Regions from separate parts of the Lactobacillus sp. B4007 genome, predicted to be linked through region 1. Evidence: a T-box and tRNA genes for the amino acid it is inferred to sense, from the RefSeq annotation. Region 1 holds a T-box; the other holds one or more tRNA genes.
The links. A T-box is a leader RNA that pairs with one kind of tRNA and senses whether it is charged. The one in region 1 lies ahead of pheS (phenylalanine--tRNA ligase subunit alpha), so its partner is inferred to be a tRNA-Phe.

Region 1 (7,754 bases):
CCTTCGAGCCGCAGTTTAGCACCGGTTGATTTCGAGCAAGATTTTCATTTTACGGAAAATTACACCGAAGATGAAGTATCTAAGGAAAAGCTAGACGAGAGTGAGATTCCAATTGTTAAAGTGGACGATGATAAAATCGATTTACAGACTGCAATTGAGGACAATATTTTGCTTAATATTCCAATTACCATTTTGACTCCGGAGGAAGAAAAAGAAAATGTTTATCCCGAAGGCGATGGTTGGTCTGTTATCTCAGAAGAAGCGTTTGATAAGAGCAAAAAAGAACGCGTAAACCCAGCTTTTGCAAAGCTAAAGACATTATTTGATGAAAATAATAACGGTGAAAATAAAGATAAATAATAGTATAAAATAGTGCAAAAATCAGTGATATTCATATCCTGATTTATTAATCTTGTTTTAAGAGCTTTTTTAAAGTATGCTTAACTTATTAAAAGAAATTTAACTTGATTAAGCATTTAATAGTGAATATAGAGGATAGAAGAATGGCAAGAATTTTAATTGTTGAGGACGAAAAAAACTTAGCTCGTTTTGTTGAGTTGGAGTTAAAACACGAAAAGTATGACACAGTTGTTGAGAGTAACGGACGTAAAGCTTTAGACCTTGCACTTAACGAAGACTTTGATGCAATTTTGCTTGACCTGATGCTGCCTGACTTAAACGGTTTGGAAATTGCTCGTCGTGTACGTCAAGTTAAGAGTACGCCAATTATAATGATGACGGCGCGTGATTCTGTTATTGATCGTGTTTCTGGACTTGATCATGGTGCTGATGATTACATTGTTAAGCCATTTGCGATTGAAGAATTATTAGCACGGCTTCGTGCTGTTTTACGCCGAGTTAAGATCGAAAAAGAAGCTTCCGATGACACAATCGAAAAGAAGGTCATCAAGTTTAAGGACTTAACAATTGAAACTGCAAACCGGATCGTTCGTCGCGGTGACGGTAAGGCTGTTGACTTGACTAAACGTGAATACAATTTGTTAATGACGTTAATTAAGAACAAGAACAATGTTGTAAGTCGCGACCAATTATTATCCAAGATTTGGGGACCAGGTTCTAATATTGAAACCAATGTTGTTGAAGTTTATGTTAGATACCTTCGAAATAAAATCGACATCCCTGGTCAACAATCATATATCAAGACCGTTCGGGGTACCGGATATATGGTAAGAGATGAAGATGATGAAAAGAAGTAAGAAACAGGAAAAATTAGGGACCAAGCACTCATCTATTATTGTACGTTGGGTCAGTATTGTCGCTTTGACAATTATGGTCTCTTTTATTATCTTTTCGGTCATTATTTATTCGATTGTTGGTCAGCAATCAATGGTGCAGCAAAAAGAAACTTCGCGTGAAATGGTGGTTAAGCTTAATGACAGTTTAAACCAGATTCATGGCGAATTGCAGATATCTAATGTTGTTCCTGCGCTTACACCATCGGCACGAAAAATTTTGCAAGGTAATCCGCCAATTAATCCTGATGAGCATCCCAATAACGCCTTCAATGATGACTTGTTATCTTCACTAACAAATAAAGATTTAAACGTGGTCGTTTATAACCTTGAAAAAGAAGATGTATTTGATAACGGCGGTGTAATTCCTAAATTTAAACAATTTAAGGGTAATTTTCATTCAGAAACCGTCTATAAGGGCCGGCGAAAAGAATTGTTAACTTACCAGAAGGTTCGTGATGCGCATAAGGGTAAGGTAACTGGTTACATTGTTGTTGCCAATAAAATGTCTTACTATAACGGCTTGATGAAGGACCTTCTCAAATGGATGATTCGTATATCTGCAGTTGCAATTATCTTTTTCACGTTAATCGCATTTATCATTGTTCGCGGGATCGTGAAGCCAATTAAGGAAATGTCGCGAGTTGCTCTGGAAGTTAATGCGGATCCAAACAGTACTGCCCGAATTAGCGATTTTCACCGGCACGATGAACTGCAGGAATTAGCGGTTTCGCTTAATCAAATGCTTGATCGTATGCAGCGTTATATTGACCAGCAAAAAGAATTTGTTGGGGATGTTTCGCATGAGTTGAGAACTCCAGTGGCGGTAATTGAAGGGCACTTGAATATGCTTGAACGCTGGGGTAAAGATGATCCGGAAATTCTTGAGGAGTCAATTAAAGCTTCTCTTCAGGAAGCCAAAAGAATGCAGCATTTAATTCAGGAAATGCTAGATTTAACTAGAGCTGAACAGATTAATGTTCAATACCCGAATGCTGTTACCAATGTCGCTGATGTCTTGAAACGTGTTGCTGGCGACATGTCAATGGTTCATAAAGACTTTGTCATCAGACTTGATATGGATGATATGCCGCAAGATACGCAAATTCAAATTTATCAGGGACACTTGGAACAATTACTTGTTATCTTGGTTGATAATGGCATCAAGTATTCAACTGATCGCAAGGAAATCAACATTTCTGCTGGATTAGCGCAAAACGAGGTTCATATTATTGTTCAGGACTTTGGTGAAGGGATTTCTAAAGAAGATCAAAGCAAGATCTTTAACCGGTTCTACCGCGTTGACAAGGCACGGACGCGCGAAAAGGGTGGTAACGGTTTAGGCTTATCGATTGCTCAAAAATTAGTTCATAGTTATCACGGCAAAATTGGCGTTGATTCAGTTGAAGGACAAGGAAGCCAATTTATAATTGCATTCCCATCTCTAACGAAGAAGCAAGCCCAAAAGTTGCGTGAACGTGATCAAGCTGAGAAAGCTAAAAAAGGCAAATAGAAACTAGGACAGTTTAATAATTTTAATTGAGGACTAATAGCCGATATTTAATCGGGGTTAGTCCTCTTAGTTTTGCTTCAATTTTTTCTTGCTTAGATAATTTACCCATAATAAAAACCTCGAAGTTGTTTCTAACTCCGAGGCTTTTATCGCTTTACCGCAAGCTATCTTTTGCTTGCAAGCTACTTAATGTTTATGATGCTGTTTTCCTTTATTCCGGTTACGCAGATTTTGATGTAATTCTTGCGTCTGTTTATTAACCTTAGGTGCCGCAGAAGATTGATTGAGCAACTCATCAATTTTTTCTTGGGTAACGACGGCCTTAATTGGCTCGTGCTTTAATTCTTCATCAACTTCTTTTTTAACTTTTGGCATAATGATAAAGGTAACAATTAATTGTTGAATAACTGAAAAGATATTACCGGCTGCCCAATATAATGCAACTGAACCTGATACAGACAGTGAAATAAATAGTGTCATGAGCGGATTCATCAGCATCATTGATTGCATTTGTTTCTTCTGTTCTTTCGGAATGCCAATTAAAGAAATATATCCTTGTAAAAAGGCAAAAATTGTCGCAATGATTGTTACCGAAATAGATCTTTCACTAAGTGAAATGCCAAAGAAAAATGAATGGGCAAGTGGCTTGGAATACATTACCGCTTGGTAAATCCCAATCATAATTGGAAACTGAATAATCAGTGGCAGACAGCCCATTCCGCCTGTTAACGAAAGATTATTCTGCGAATACAATTCGCGTTGCCAAGTGCCAAGAGTCAATTGCTGGTCTTGAGTTAAGTCCTTGCGCTTCATTGTCTCTTGAATTAGCTTCATTTGCGGCTGAACGCGAGCCATTTTTTCCTGTTGTGTCGTCGACTTCTTCTGCTGGTTAAGCATTAGAGGAAGAAGAACCATTCTAACAACAAAGGTCATTAAGATAATGGCCCAACCAGCTCCGTTAGCACCACCGATAACGTGGGAAAAATAGAGCATGACATTTTGTAATGGTTTTCCAATAAAATTATAGATTGTGCCATAGAAAAAGTCTGTAGGAGGTTTAGTAACTCCTTTGCCATTTTGCGCACAAGCGGTAACAATTAACATGACTGCAAAACAAAGTGCAGCCAATCCAATATATTTGCGAAATTTCTTCATTCAATTCACCATAATGTTTATTCTTAAAGTCAATACTTAATATAATACATGAAAACCATGCATTTTGGCTACATTTGCCAGCTTTTCTTTTTTAATCGTTGAGATTTGGGCATAAGGAGATACATTTTGGGGCAGCTCCTTAATAAATTGGTTGACGTGGTCAAGACTTGTCTGTAAAGTGATTGTTACGGTTTGATCGCTATTATTGCAAACATTACCCGTAAGCCCCATTTTGTTGGCAAGGTTTAGAACACTCCACCTGAAACCAACGCCTTGAACTACACCTGAAGCGGTTAGTTTCCATGTTTCAAATGAATCTTGCGCTGATTGTGACTGTTTTTCGTGTCGATTATTGAAAAATGCCATGATGGTTCCTTTCTAATAAAAATTAAACTCAGTCTAAGTCGATTTTACCATTTTATTTGATAGATATTACATTATAATAAAGTTTGAAAGAAGATGCTTACTAAATGGAACAACTTAGTTCAGTTAATAATAAACTGATTAAAGATTTAGCTAAATTAAAACAAAAGAAATACCGTGAAGATACTGGCTTATATTTAATTGAGGGCTTTCACTTAATTGAAGAAGCGTTTAAAGCTAATTTAAATTTTGTCGATTTGCTGGGAACCGAGCTGGCGTTAAATCAAGTAGCAGAAGACTATCAGGTTGACCTAGATGGTAAAAATATTTATTTGATTAATTCAGCCATTGCTCATCATTTATCTAGTACCAAAAATTCACAAAACATCTTTATGGTCTTAAAGATAGCTCAACCCAAGCAATACCCTTTTAATTTTGGTAAATGGGTTTTGCTAGATAATGTATCAGATCCTGGCAACGCCGGTACAATAATTAGAACTGCGGATGCAGCTGGTTTTGACGGCGTAGTTTTATCGCCCAATAGTGTTGATATTTATAATCCCAAGACGCAGCGTGCAATGCAGGGAAGCCAGTTCCATATCAATATCATCAATGCTGACTTAGTTGAAGTAATCAATGCGTTAAATGACAATGCCATACCGGTTTATAGCAGTATGCTAGATAAAACTGCCAAGCAGCTACAAGAATTTGCCCAAGTAGCGCAGCTTGGTTTGGTTATTGGCAATGAAGCACATGGGGTTAGTGACGAGATTGCGGCAATTTGTGATGAAAAATTATATATCCCGATTAAAGGCCAAGCAGAATCCTTGAATGCCGCCGTAGCGGCTGGTATTATTATTTACCACTTTGCATAATGGATTGTCCTTGTTTTTAGTAAGTGTTTTTTTTATAATAAGTTGATATCATTGCTTTGCTGTGGGAGGAATGGATTATGGCTAAAGACGATAAAACTAAGGGTTGTTCTGACTGTTTAGGGACAGATTATGAGCACTGTCAGCATTTTATAAATGCATTTAAAATCATTGGTAAAAAGTGGAATGGGCTAATTATTAGTTCCCTTTGTGCTGGTGATTATATGCGTTTTAAGGATTTGGCTCAGTGCGTTAAGGCATGCTCTGACCGTGTCTTAGTTGAGCGTCTGAAAGAACTAGAGCAAGCAAAAATTGTCAAGCGTTCAGTTGACAGTAAAACCAAAATCATTTCATACGGTCTAACTAAAAAAGGCGAAGATCTCAAGCCGGTTTTTGATCAAATTCATAATTGGGCAGATAAATGGGTTTAATGAGAATTTGATATTTACTTGCAAGTTTGAGTGAAATGAATTATTCTTATAGTTAATTACAGAAAGTAAGACTAGTAGCAGCGATCATTTAATCAGAGAGACTTTTTTATTAAGCTGAAAGAAAAGTTTAAACGGATCTGTGAATTTCATCTTACTAGTAGGATCTAATCAATTCCGGTATTCGCCGTTATCGAAAACTTAAGTGTGGGTTATTAATGCCCAAACTAGGGTGGTACCGCGAAGCTTCGTCCCTTTTAGGGGACGGAGCTTTTTTATTTGAAAGGAAATAGTTATTTATGGATTTATTTGAAAGGCTGAAGGAGCTGCGTGAGCAGGGCTTAAGCGAAATTTCTCAAGCTAAGACTGAAGAAAAGCTGAATGATGTTCGGGTTAAACTTGTCGGACGCAAAAGTGAATTAACTGAAATTTTGCATTCAATGAAAGAGGTTGAGCCTGAAAAAAGACGAGAAGTTGGGCAAAATGTCAACAAAGTCCGGGATTTATTTAACCAAAAACTAGATGATGCCAAAAATGAAATCGTTGAAAAGTTGGTTGAAGAGCAGCTCGCAAAGGAACAAATTGATGTTACTTTGCCAGGTCGGGTAACTCATCTGGGCGTAAAGCATCCAATTAATATCATTCTTGATGATTTGGAAAATTATTTTATTGGAATGGGCTATCAAGTTGTTCAAGGTCCTGAAATTGAAACTGACCATTACTGTTTTGAAATGATGAACTTGCCTAAGGATCACCCAGCTCGCGATATGCAAGAAACCTTCTATGTTGATAAGGAAGATCTATTACGGTCGCAAACTTCTGGTGATCAGGCGCGAGTTTTAGAAAAACATGATTTTACTAAAGGTCCTTTAAAAATGGTTGGCCCAGGTAAGGTTTATCGTCGTGATGATGATGATGCAACGCACTCACACCAATTCATGCAAATGGAAGGGCTCGTTGTTGATGAAAATATTACAATGGGTGATTTGAAGGGAACGCTAGAATTGATGACTAAACATGTTTTTGGTCAGGATCGTGAGACCCGTTTGCGTCCAAGTTACTTCCCATTCACTGAACCATCCGTCGAAATGGATGTTTCCTGTTTCAACTGTGACGGCAAGGGCTGTCCAATTTGTAAATATACTGGCTGGATCGAAGTTTTGGGAGCAGGAATGGTTCACCCTAATGTACTTGAAAATGCTGGTGTTGATTCAAATAAATATGGCGGGTTTGCTTTTGGTGTTGGACTCGACCGGTTTGCGATTCTTAAATATGGCATTGATGACATTCGTGATTTCTATACCAATGATGTCCGTTTCTTAGAACAATTCAGTAGGGAGGAAAGATAATGCTAGTTTCATATCAATGGCTACAAGATTTTCTAAAATTGGATCAGGATCCAAATGAATTAGGTGAAAAAATTACTAGGACAGGTGTCGAAGTCGCCGAAGTAAAGCACCCTGAAGAAGGTTTGAAAAAAATCGTCATCGGACATATTTTAGACTGTGAGCCAATTGAGGGCACCCACCTTAATTTAACTCACGTTGATGTTGGTGAAGATGAACCTCATCAAATTGTCTGTGGTGCTCCTAATGTTGCTGCAGGCGAAGATGTTGTTGTAGCCCTTCCTGGGGCCCGCATTGCCGACAACGTTAAAATTAAAAAGGGTAAATTACGTGGTTATCAATCTGATGGTATGATCTGTGGTTTACAAGAAATTGGTTTTGCTGATAATCTTGTTCCAGAAAAATATACCGATGGAATTTATGTTTTCCCTCAAGATGCTGATGTTAAGCCTGGTGAAGCTGCTTTTGCACCGTTAGGAATGGATGATTATATTTTTGATTTTGATATCACTCCTAACCGGGCAGATACGCTGTCAATGGAAGGTTCTGCCTACGAGGTAGGTGCCATTGTCGACGAGCCGGTTAAAATTGAAGACGTAACTTTAAGGGCAGATGGTCCTGATTGGACAAGCAATTTTAACACCGAGGTTGATTCTCAGCTTGCCCCGAAGTTTTACCTACGCAAGATTAGCGGAGTAAAAGTTGCTGACAGTCCGCTTTGGCTGCAAAAACGCTTGTGGAATGCCGGAATTCGCCCAGTTAATAATGTCGTTGATGTTACTAACTACGTGATGCTGCTAACTGGCCAACCGATGCATACGTAT
Region 2 (7,754 bases), on a different contig from region 1:
ATCAAGAGATGTGTGATCAACTGGGCAACTCTTTAGCTTGATATTGTCTGGTCCTTAGGCCTCCACTTTACTGCCTATAGGTAGGTTACTCCGTGCCATCATTTTTCACATGATAGGTAATATTAATCACATTTTTTGGTTTACTTTCTTCAAACTGATTACGCTCAGTGCTAGTAACAGCAGATTGGAGCGTATATTCAACCTTGCTGACTTTTACAGTGTCGCCAATTTTGTAGTAATTTAATTTTTAGTCTGCTAGCTCTTTTCGTTACTGTAGTGCCACCTTGGGTATCATTGTTAGCTCCGCTACAAGCTGTTAAATTAGTGGTTGGTAAAACAACAGCTGTTGCCATTATTAGTTTGTTCCTCATTTATTTTTCTTAAAAATTAAATTACGGTAGGTTTCATGTCGCAGGTGTTGTGGACAATTAAAAGGGGGCTTAAAGCAATTGTTTAGAATGGAGTGACAAATAATGTCGAATTTTAAGATTGTCGAAAAAACAAGAATCACACATTAGCTTAGATGAAAAAATCAAAATGTTTGATAGAAAAGTTATTGTAATTATTTAATTCCAATTTTCGTAAGCGTAATCGCTACTTTACTTAACTTGGCTGTAATATACGTTAAATAAATGGGATTAAATGGGTAGTTAATAAAGCTGTTAAAACAGATACAACAATGGGAACTAAAACGCTTTTAAATAGAAAGTTTTTAATTTCTTCATGCCTTTTTTGAAAATAGTGTTCTCCTTCAGGAGTAAGAGCGTAAGCGCAATCATTCGCATATGTAGTAAAGGTTCTAATTGCTGTATTCGAAACGATTTTAACAAGTCCCTTATTTTGAAGGTCTTTGATTAAATAAGGGTCTTTCGTAATTATTGGATCATTAGGTTTTATTACTTTGCGTTTGGCTAGTTTTTTTAGAAGAATGCGTTCAGTTCTGATAGTTTCAGTCATTTAATTACCTACTTTCATATAAATAATTTTAACAAAAGAATGGGGAGTTAAATATACAACTAACGATAGAACTTAAATGGTATCGTCTCCCAAACCTGTATCTATTTCAGCTTTAAAGTGTAGTCCTGCTAAAATTGGTCTATCTTTACGCTAATTAAATAGACTTTGTTGAATAAATTAAAGAGCTTGTTTAAGAAAGAAAATAACAATTACTTTATAATCTAATTCACCAATTAGAAAACCAATTTGGATCGCTTACTCATGTGCCAGAGAGTAATCTAACTCTAAAAAAGAATATTTGCTGCAGAAGCTGAAAGTAAACGGGTTTCACTGATTAAAGACGAGAAATTAGTTGCAGATATGCTGAATGAAGGATATGGTTTTGACAAAATTGTTGGCCAAATTGGGCTTCCAATTAAAAAGGTTCGGTACATAGCTAAAAAGCTACACATTAGCGCAAAACCACATTTCAAATATAAGGTAATAGTAAGCAAGACAGGACAGCTAATTTATTTTGAAAATTATCGAAATTAAGGCATGCTAATGCATCATGGCTGTGATTGCTTTGAATATACCAGACGTTATCTGAAAAACGAAGGGTATAAAATTGGAACGGTTACCGGAATTAATGCCTTGGAGAAAGCTTGAAAATGTGGATCAATACATCTCACACCGTAGGATTATCACGAAAGGATTAGATTAGATGGAGCAAATGGGTTTCTGGACAGATCCAGATATTAAAGCTACAGTGGAGAATGCTAATATATTTCTCTATAAACAATGCCAAAGGTTGAGCTTACGTGCTGGTGTTAGTCTATCAAGCTCTCAATTACTAATTAGTAAGTATTTAGAACTTAAAAAAGAGTGATAAGTCAGACAAGACATTCATATCGGTCATAATGCTTATTCTAAATATTGGAAAAAGCACTGTATGAGTTTGTTGAAAGCTGGAATAATGCACAAGAAGAATTCGGTTTTGATAATAAAGTTAAGTTGATAATATATCAAAAAATTCTGGAAGAATTTACAAGGAAGATTTGAGAAAATCTTGAGGAACGCAATAAGATTGAAAAATGCCAAAATAAATATAGTCGAAAGATTAGGCTAATTCTTAATTAGCTATTAAGTTTTATCATTATTAAACCACCCATTTATGTGTGTGAAAATTTGAGTCGATATCATTGGCGACAGTTACGGTAATGATTGTAGCCGGGTTTGAATCCCGACGCCGCAACTAACATACAATGACTTATGTGTTGGCCTAAGAGTGCCAGTATTAAACATAGTGAGCATTTCACGATCAACCAATATGGGAATCAAGTTATATATTTTGGGGATTGCACCTATGATTAATCGTTAAAGTTAGCATTAACAAATTAGTAATTATCTTTTTTGCTTACAATGGACAAATAGCTCAATCGGTAGGGCAGAGGAGTGAAGTTCCTTGTGCAACGGTTCGATTCCGTTTTTGTCCACCACATTTTATATTCATCAATAGAAAATTGATAAAAACGCTGGATTTTAGTACTATTATTTTGGGGTGAATATAATGAATTTCGGAACTGTTGCAGATTGGTTTAGTAGTCTATTATCTTTTTTTGCTATCATCTTTGCTTTCTGGCAAATTTGCCAACAAAAAAAGCAAATGGACGAACAAATAAGAGAGTACGAAAATGACAAAAAAAGAGAAAAAGAACTTGAAGAATTACACAATAGACCATTCTTTTCTTTGGAAATAAATGACAAACTTACTTATGGCATGAATGTTGTGTGGACAAATATAAAATATATCAAAAAACTTGCTGAATGCTTTGATAAATTGTATACATTAAAAGGAAAATTATGGTGTTACCAGGTTAAGGAAAAAGGATATATGTATGAATTGAAGAACATTTCAAAAAATTCAGCAATTAATATAACTTTAGCTATTACTTATATAGATAATTCTTCGAAAGAAAAAACTATAGCTAATAAAGATTCTATGACTGTAAACAGAGGAGTAGAGCAAAGCAAATCTATTACTTTTATGACACCGACTATGATTGAAGAAAGAAAAAAGGCAATATGGAACTGGGATAAAAAAATTTCTGTTTATTTTGCCACAGTTGATCAAAGATGGTATCGTCAGGACTGGACGGAGGAAAAACATAAAAAAGTAGAAAGCGGTTTTGCTAGTACCAAAATAGAGTATCAAGGTATTCAGCAAATTGATGCTACAGAAGTCCCTGTAAATAATGATACGGGTTTCTATTCGCTTGAAATTAAAGATTAAAGATAAAATGCGGTTAATAGCCGTATTTTTATACGCAAAATCAGGAAGTGTGAAATAATGTGACTAACCAGGAAAGAATAATAGCTGCGGAACATGACTATGAACTTGGGGTAAAGTACAAGGATATTGCTGAAAAGTACGGTGTCTCATACAACACAGTAAAGTCATGGCGCAGTCGTCAATTAGTCCTATGTATGCAACTAACATTTAAGCCAAATGGTCAACAGATCAAGTTTGAGTGTGCAAACGATCCAAGAAAGATAAAGTCACAGACATTCAGGCAAGGATTTTCCAAGTTCAAGCACTTTGAAGAAGTTACTGAATAGGTATGGAAGAAATTTGGTCAATAAACCAGTCGTTAGGACGAGGGGATGGCATTATTCATACGATTCACCCCTTCGGTAGTCCAAATTGGTAAACCAAGTAGTTAATAAAGAGCAGATACGTGAAGACACACAACCTATCTGATTATCGTGCGATGCCTAAGCAGTGGCTAAGTTGCTTGCCGACGCTAAACAGCTTGAAAAAGATAATGAGGGCATATCGGCATGAGTATCTTGGTGAGGCAACTAGTACTGGTGCAGAAGTGTTCAATAACATTACTACAAGACCTGTTAAAGATGATGAGATTGCCAGATATCAAGCTTTTAGCAATGGCAATAAAAGGACCGCCTTATTGGCAACTGTAGATTTCTTACAAAATAGTTTTTTGAAGATTGATATTAGTCCAGAAAAGCAAATGGAAAACGAGCTGTATGGTATTTCACTAAGAATTGCTAATGGTCAGTATGATAAACAAAACGTGGTAGGGCTTATAAAAGCAAACGCTATAATCAACTTTAAAATGATTGATTATGTTGTAAAGAATTCGAATATCTTTAACAAATAGATATTTTAAGGAAATCATGATAGTTTATGTATTTGATAATATTAGAATTGGGGATAATAAGCGGTGAAAAATGAATTAAATTTTAAATTTCCTTCAAATGATGAGTTAAAAAAATATGGTCGAATTCGTAGTAAACGAGAGGCTAAGCTTATTAATCAGTTTAGTGATGAACAGATTTGGAATAATAAACCCCTCGTAAAAGTCATAGAAAAGTTGAGTAAAACGTAAAGATATCGTTAAATCAAAAAAGATGAGATAGCGATTTGATATGAACCACGAACTTAGGACAACTTTGAGGTTTTTTATTATGGCTAAATTATCTAAACAAGATAAACTTTAAATCTTTGGTGGAATTATCACATTAGGCATGAAGAATTCAGTCAACGTTATGGTACTAGTACGGCTGACATTAAATATTTACTTGTTCTCATTAAGCGTTACCGCTTAGCAATTTTAGACTAATCTTAATGATTTTAAGAAACCGGCTCTTAAGCGCATATTAATTTGACATGAAACTGCCTATCAAGTATCGCTTGATTTAGGCTTTAAAAGCGCGATATGCTCCACAATTGACTATGTGAGAATCGCAAAAACGAGTAAGAAGCAGAAAAGGCTATGATTTGATGACCAAACAGGATCCAGAAATTTAACGTCTGAAAAAAGAAAATGAGTACTTGCGCCGGCAAAACTTGAAGTTTACCGTCGAGAACGAATTCATAAAAAAGATTGGAAGTAAGACGGATGCATTAATCCAACATTCTCTTCGACCTGGAAACTTAACTAGTCCAGCCTTTCGCCAAGCTTTATCAGGATAATAACTGAGCAAATAAATTAATTTTAGTAACAGGCTAAATTACGTTTTTTATTTACATAGCTACAATTACTATTGGTCATGCTTTATAATGTAAGTAATTTAGATAAATAGAAAGCGTAAACAAATGAAAAAAGGATTTTGGCTACTATTATTAACAGCAATTACGACGTTTGAGTTTGGTACGGCTAACTCTGTAAGTGCCGCAACAAATAAGCCTCAGGCGCCAAAAACGCAGGTAGTTGCTAATAAAACGGAAAAAAACCGAGCTAATTTAAGTTCAAAGTCATCTAAAACTTTAGAAGGCTGGGTAACGGAAAATGGTGCAACATCTTATTATCAAGATGGCAAAAAGGTAACTGGACAAATTAAAATCGGTAATTCATATTATTTGTTCGATAAAAACGGTCAGCGGCTGAGTGGTGTAAGAAAGACACCACATAAAGCAAGTTACAGTTATTATTTAGATGATGGCAAAAGAAGCGAGACGTCTATTGCAACACCTAAAACCCAATATTTGATTAAAAACGGCAATATTATTGGTGTAAAAAACAAGGCGGCTGCGATATCGCAGAGACCACAATTACCAACTGGGTGTGAAATGACGGCTGTAACAATGATGCTTAATTTTGCAGGTGTTCCTGTTTCGAAAACTGAAGTTGCTAATGTAACACCGAGAAGCAGTAATCCAAATAAAGGGTTTATCGGCTCACCATATAAAAAATATCCAGCAGGATATTGGGTAGCGCCTAATGGTATTAAAGGAGTTGTTAAAAAATATCTTGGAACGGCAAAAGTAATGACTGGGGCAAGTTTAACAGCAATAAAGAATAAGCTTTTGCGCTCACATTTAGTCGTCGTGTGGGTTAGTGGCATTGATGGTTTTTCCAATCACGCATTAACGTTAACTGGATATTATAAGAAACGACTTTATTACAATGATCCATGGACTGGAAAAAAAGCATCAATTAATACAAGTAATTTTATTAAACATTGGCGTGGTGATGGTTATCGGGCATTAAGTTATTAAAACCACAGCTTATAAATACTTAATTTATGATATGATAGGTTTTGGAAAATGTTAGAGTAATGAAATAAAAAGAGGAAAAAATGAAAAATAAAAGACGTATTTTTGCCAGCCTAGCCGCCATTTTTTTAGTAGCAAACATGACTACAAGTACTGTGATGGCGGCGGATATTGAAACTGCCAATGATCAGCCGTCCGCAGCGCAGTCAAACAATAATCAGGAAACTAACAAAGAGACTGAGTTTAAGCAGTTAGCAACTAAGTATAAGTGGACTGCGGGTGACAACATCACTGATCAGGTTATGCTAAATACACCAGAAAAAAGAACGGTTTATTTACAAAAATGGAACGGCAAAAAATACGTTAATTGCCAAACTTTTACAACTGATGAAACCGGTAGTTTTAAGTTAACTTTTCCTTCTAACTGGTATCGTAAATTGAAGACAACTTGGCGTTTATATGCTCCTGCAACAAATGATGCAACTGCAGCGACAAGTGATAAAATTACGATTTCGACAGTTCGCCGTTATCAAATTCCAGCTAAATATCGTCAATTGCATATGAAAGATCTCCACATTAAAGGCTTTTATTCAAGTCCCCTTGATAAAAGCCTCAACTATGCTTCAACTAGAGAGGATTACGTAAAGGCATTTATTAAGCGCGGATATCAGTATAAGAAGGCGAAAACTGCGTGGGTTAATTTCACGACTAAACAGCCAGGTACTTCCGTTGATTGCTCTGGATTGGTTATGCAATGCATGTACGCAACTGGAATTGATCCGTCGCCAGCTAATCCGCGGTGGCATGCCACACATGAATGGGGTTGCCGTTCCTTCGTTAAAAGCAAGACTTTGCAAACAGTGAGTTTAAAGCACTTAAAACGCGGAGATTTGATTTTCTATGGTCGGCCAAAGCCAGCTTGCTATCATATCGGGATTTACCTTGGTAAAAATAAAGTTCTTCATTCTTGGCCAGGAGCTGGGGTAACGGTTTGGCCAGCTAACTTTAAACGGTATTACTATGCTAAGCGGGTTTTTCCAATAACTAAAACCGTTAGTGTTCATGAAAAAAATTAAACAATTAGCTAGTTTGCTTAGGCGTAGAACCATAAGTCAACTAGTTTTTTTATTAATGATCAAGTAAACCTGTTTGCAAAAAGCGTTGTGTTCGCTAAAATTATCTAGAACAGACTGTTTTAGGAAACGAGAAAATTATGACTGAGCAAAAAAATCAAATGTATTATGCGGCTAATCCAACTACGGAGCATGATGAACACGTAGTTGACTATCATCTTGCTGGAATAGACCTAAAATTCACAACTGATGCAGGTGTTTTTTCAAAAATGCGGGTCGACTATGGTTCAGGCGTTTTAATTAAGCAGATGGCCCAAGTTTCTTTTCCCGCCAAAGGAATTTTAGATGTCGGAGCAGGTTATGGTCCTTTGGGCCTTTTTGCTGCGAAGTTTTGGCCAGAGCAAACCGTGGAGATGACCGATGTTAATGAGCGCGGTTTGGCGCTAGCAAAGAGAAATGCCACCATGAATCAAATAAGCAATGTGGCAATTTATCAGTCTAATGTTTATGAGAAGATAGCAGATGACAAAAAATTTGGGCTAATTGTGACTAATCCACCAATTCGTGCTGGTAAAAGTGTTGTTACCAGTATCTTATCGGGTGCTAAAAATCACCTGGTTAAAAATGGCAAAATTCTTGTTGTTATCCAAAAAAAGCAGGGTGAGCCAAGCGCACGTAAGCTTTTAAAAGCCACTTTTGGCAATTGCACTATCTTAGACCGGGAC

Region 2: it has a tRNA-Phe gene. The T-box ahead of pheS (phenylalanine--tRNA ligase subunit alpha) is inferred to sense a tRNA for this amino acid. The anticodon was not compared.

What each region holds. Positions count from the first base shown of each region.
Region 1 covers NZ_JAFNPA010000003.1:77,244-84,997, forward strand. The annotation lists gene J3U54_RS05630 (DUF177 domain-containing protein) at 1-360, shown strand, start outside; gene J3U54_RS05635 (response regulator transcription factor) at 504-1,217, shown strand; gene J3U54_RS05640 (HAMP domain-containing sensor histidine kinase) at 1,195-2,766, shown strand; gene yidC (membrane protein insertase YidC) at 2,953-3,921, opposite strand; gene J3U54_RS05650 (acylphosphatase) at 3,958-4,287, opposite strand; gene J3U54_RS05655 (TrmH family RNA methyltransferase) at 4,392-5,159, shown strand; gene J3U54_RS05660 (winged helix-turn-helix transcriptional regulator) at 5,237-5,587, shown strand; T-box leader at 5,640-5,843, shown strand; gene pheS (phenylalanine--tRNA ligase subunit alpha) at 5,884-6,933, shown strand; gene pheT (phenylalanine--tRNA ligase subunit beta) at 6,933-7,754, shown strand, end outside.
Region 2 covers NZ_JAFNPA010000001.1:33,024-40,777, reverse strand. The annotation lists gene J3U54_RS00215 (hypothetical protein) at 625-957, opposite strand; tRNA gene J3U54_RS00210 (tRNA-Phe) at 2,361-2,435, shown strand; gene J3U54_RS00205 (hypothetical protein) at 2,507-3,229, shown strand; partial or broken gene J3U54_RS00200 (helix-turn-helix domain-containing protein) at 3,307-3,408, shown strand; gene J3U54_RS00195 (hypothetical protein) at 3,675-4,118, shown strand; gene J3U54_RS00190 (C39 family peptidase) at 5,057-5,959, shown strand; gene J3U54_RS00185 (C40 family peptidase) at 6,040-7,032, shown strand; gene J3U54_RS00180 (class I SAM-dependent methyltransferase) at 7,170-7,754, shown strand, end outside.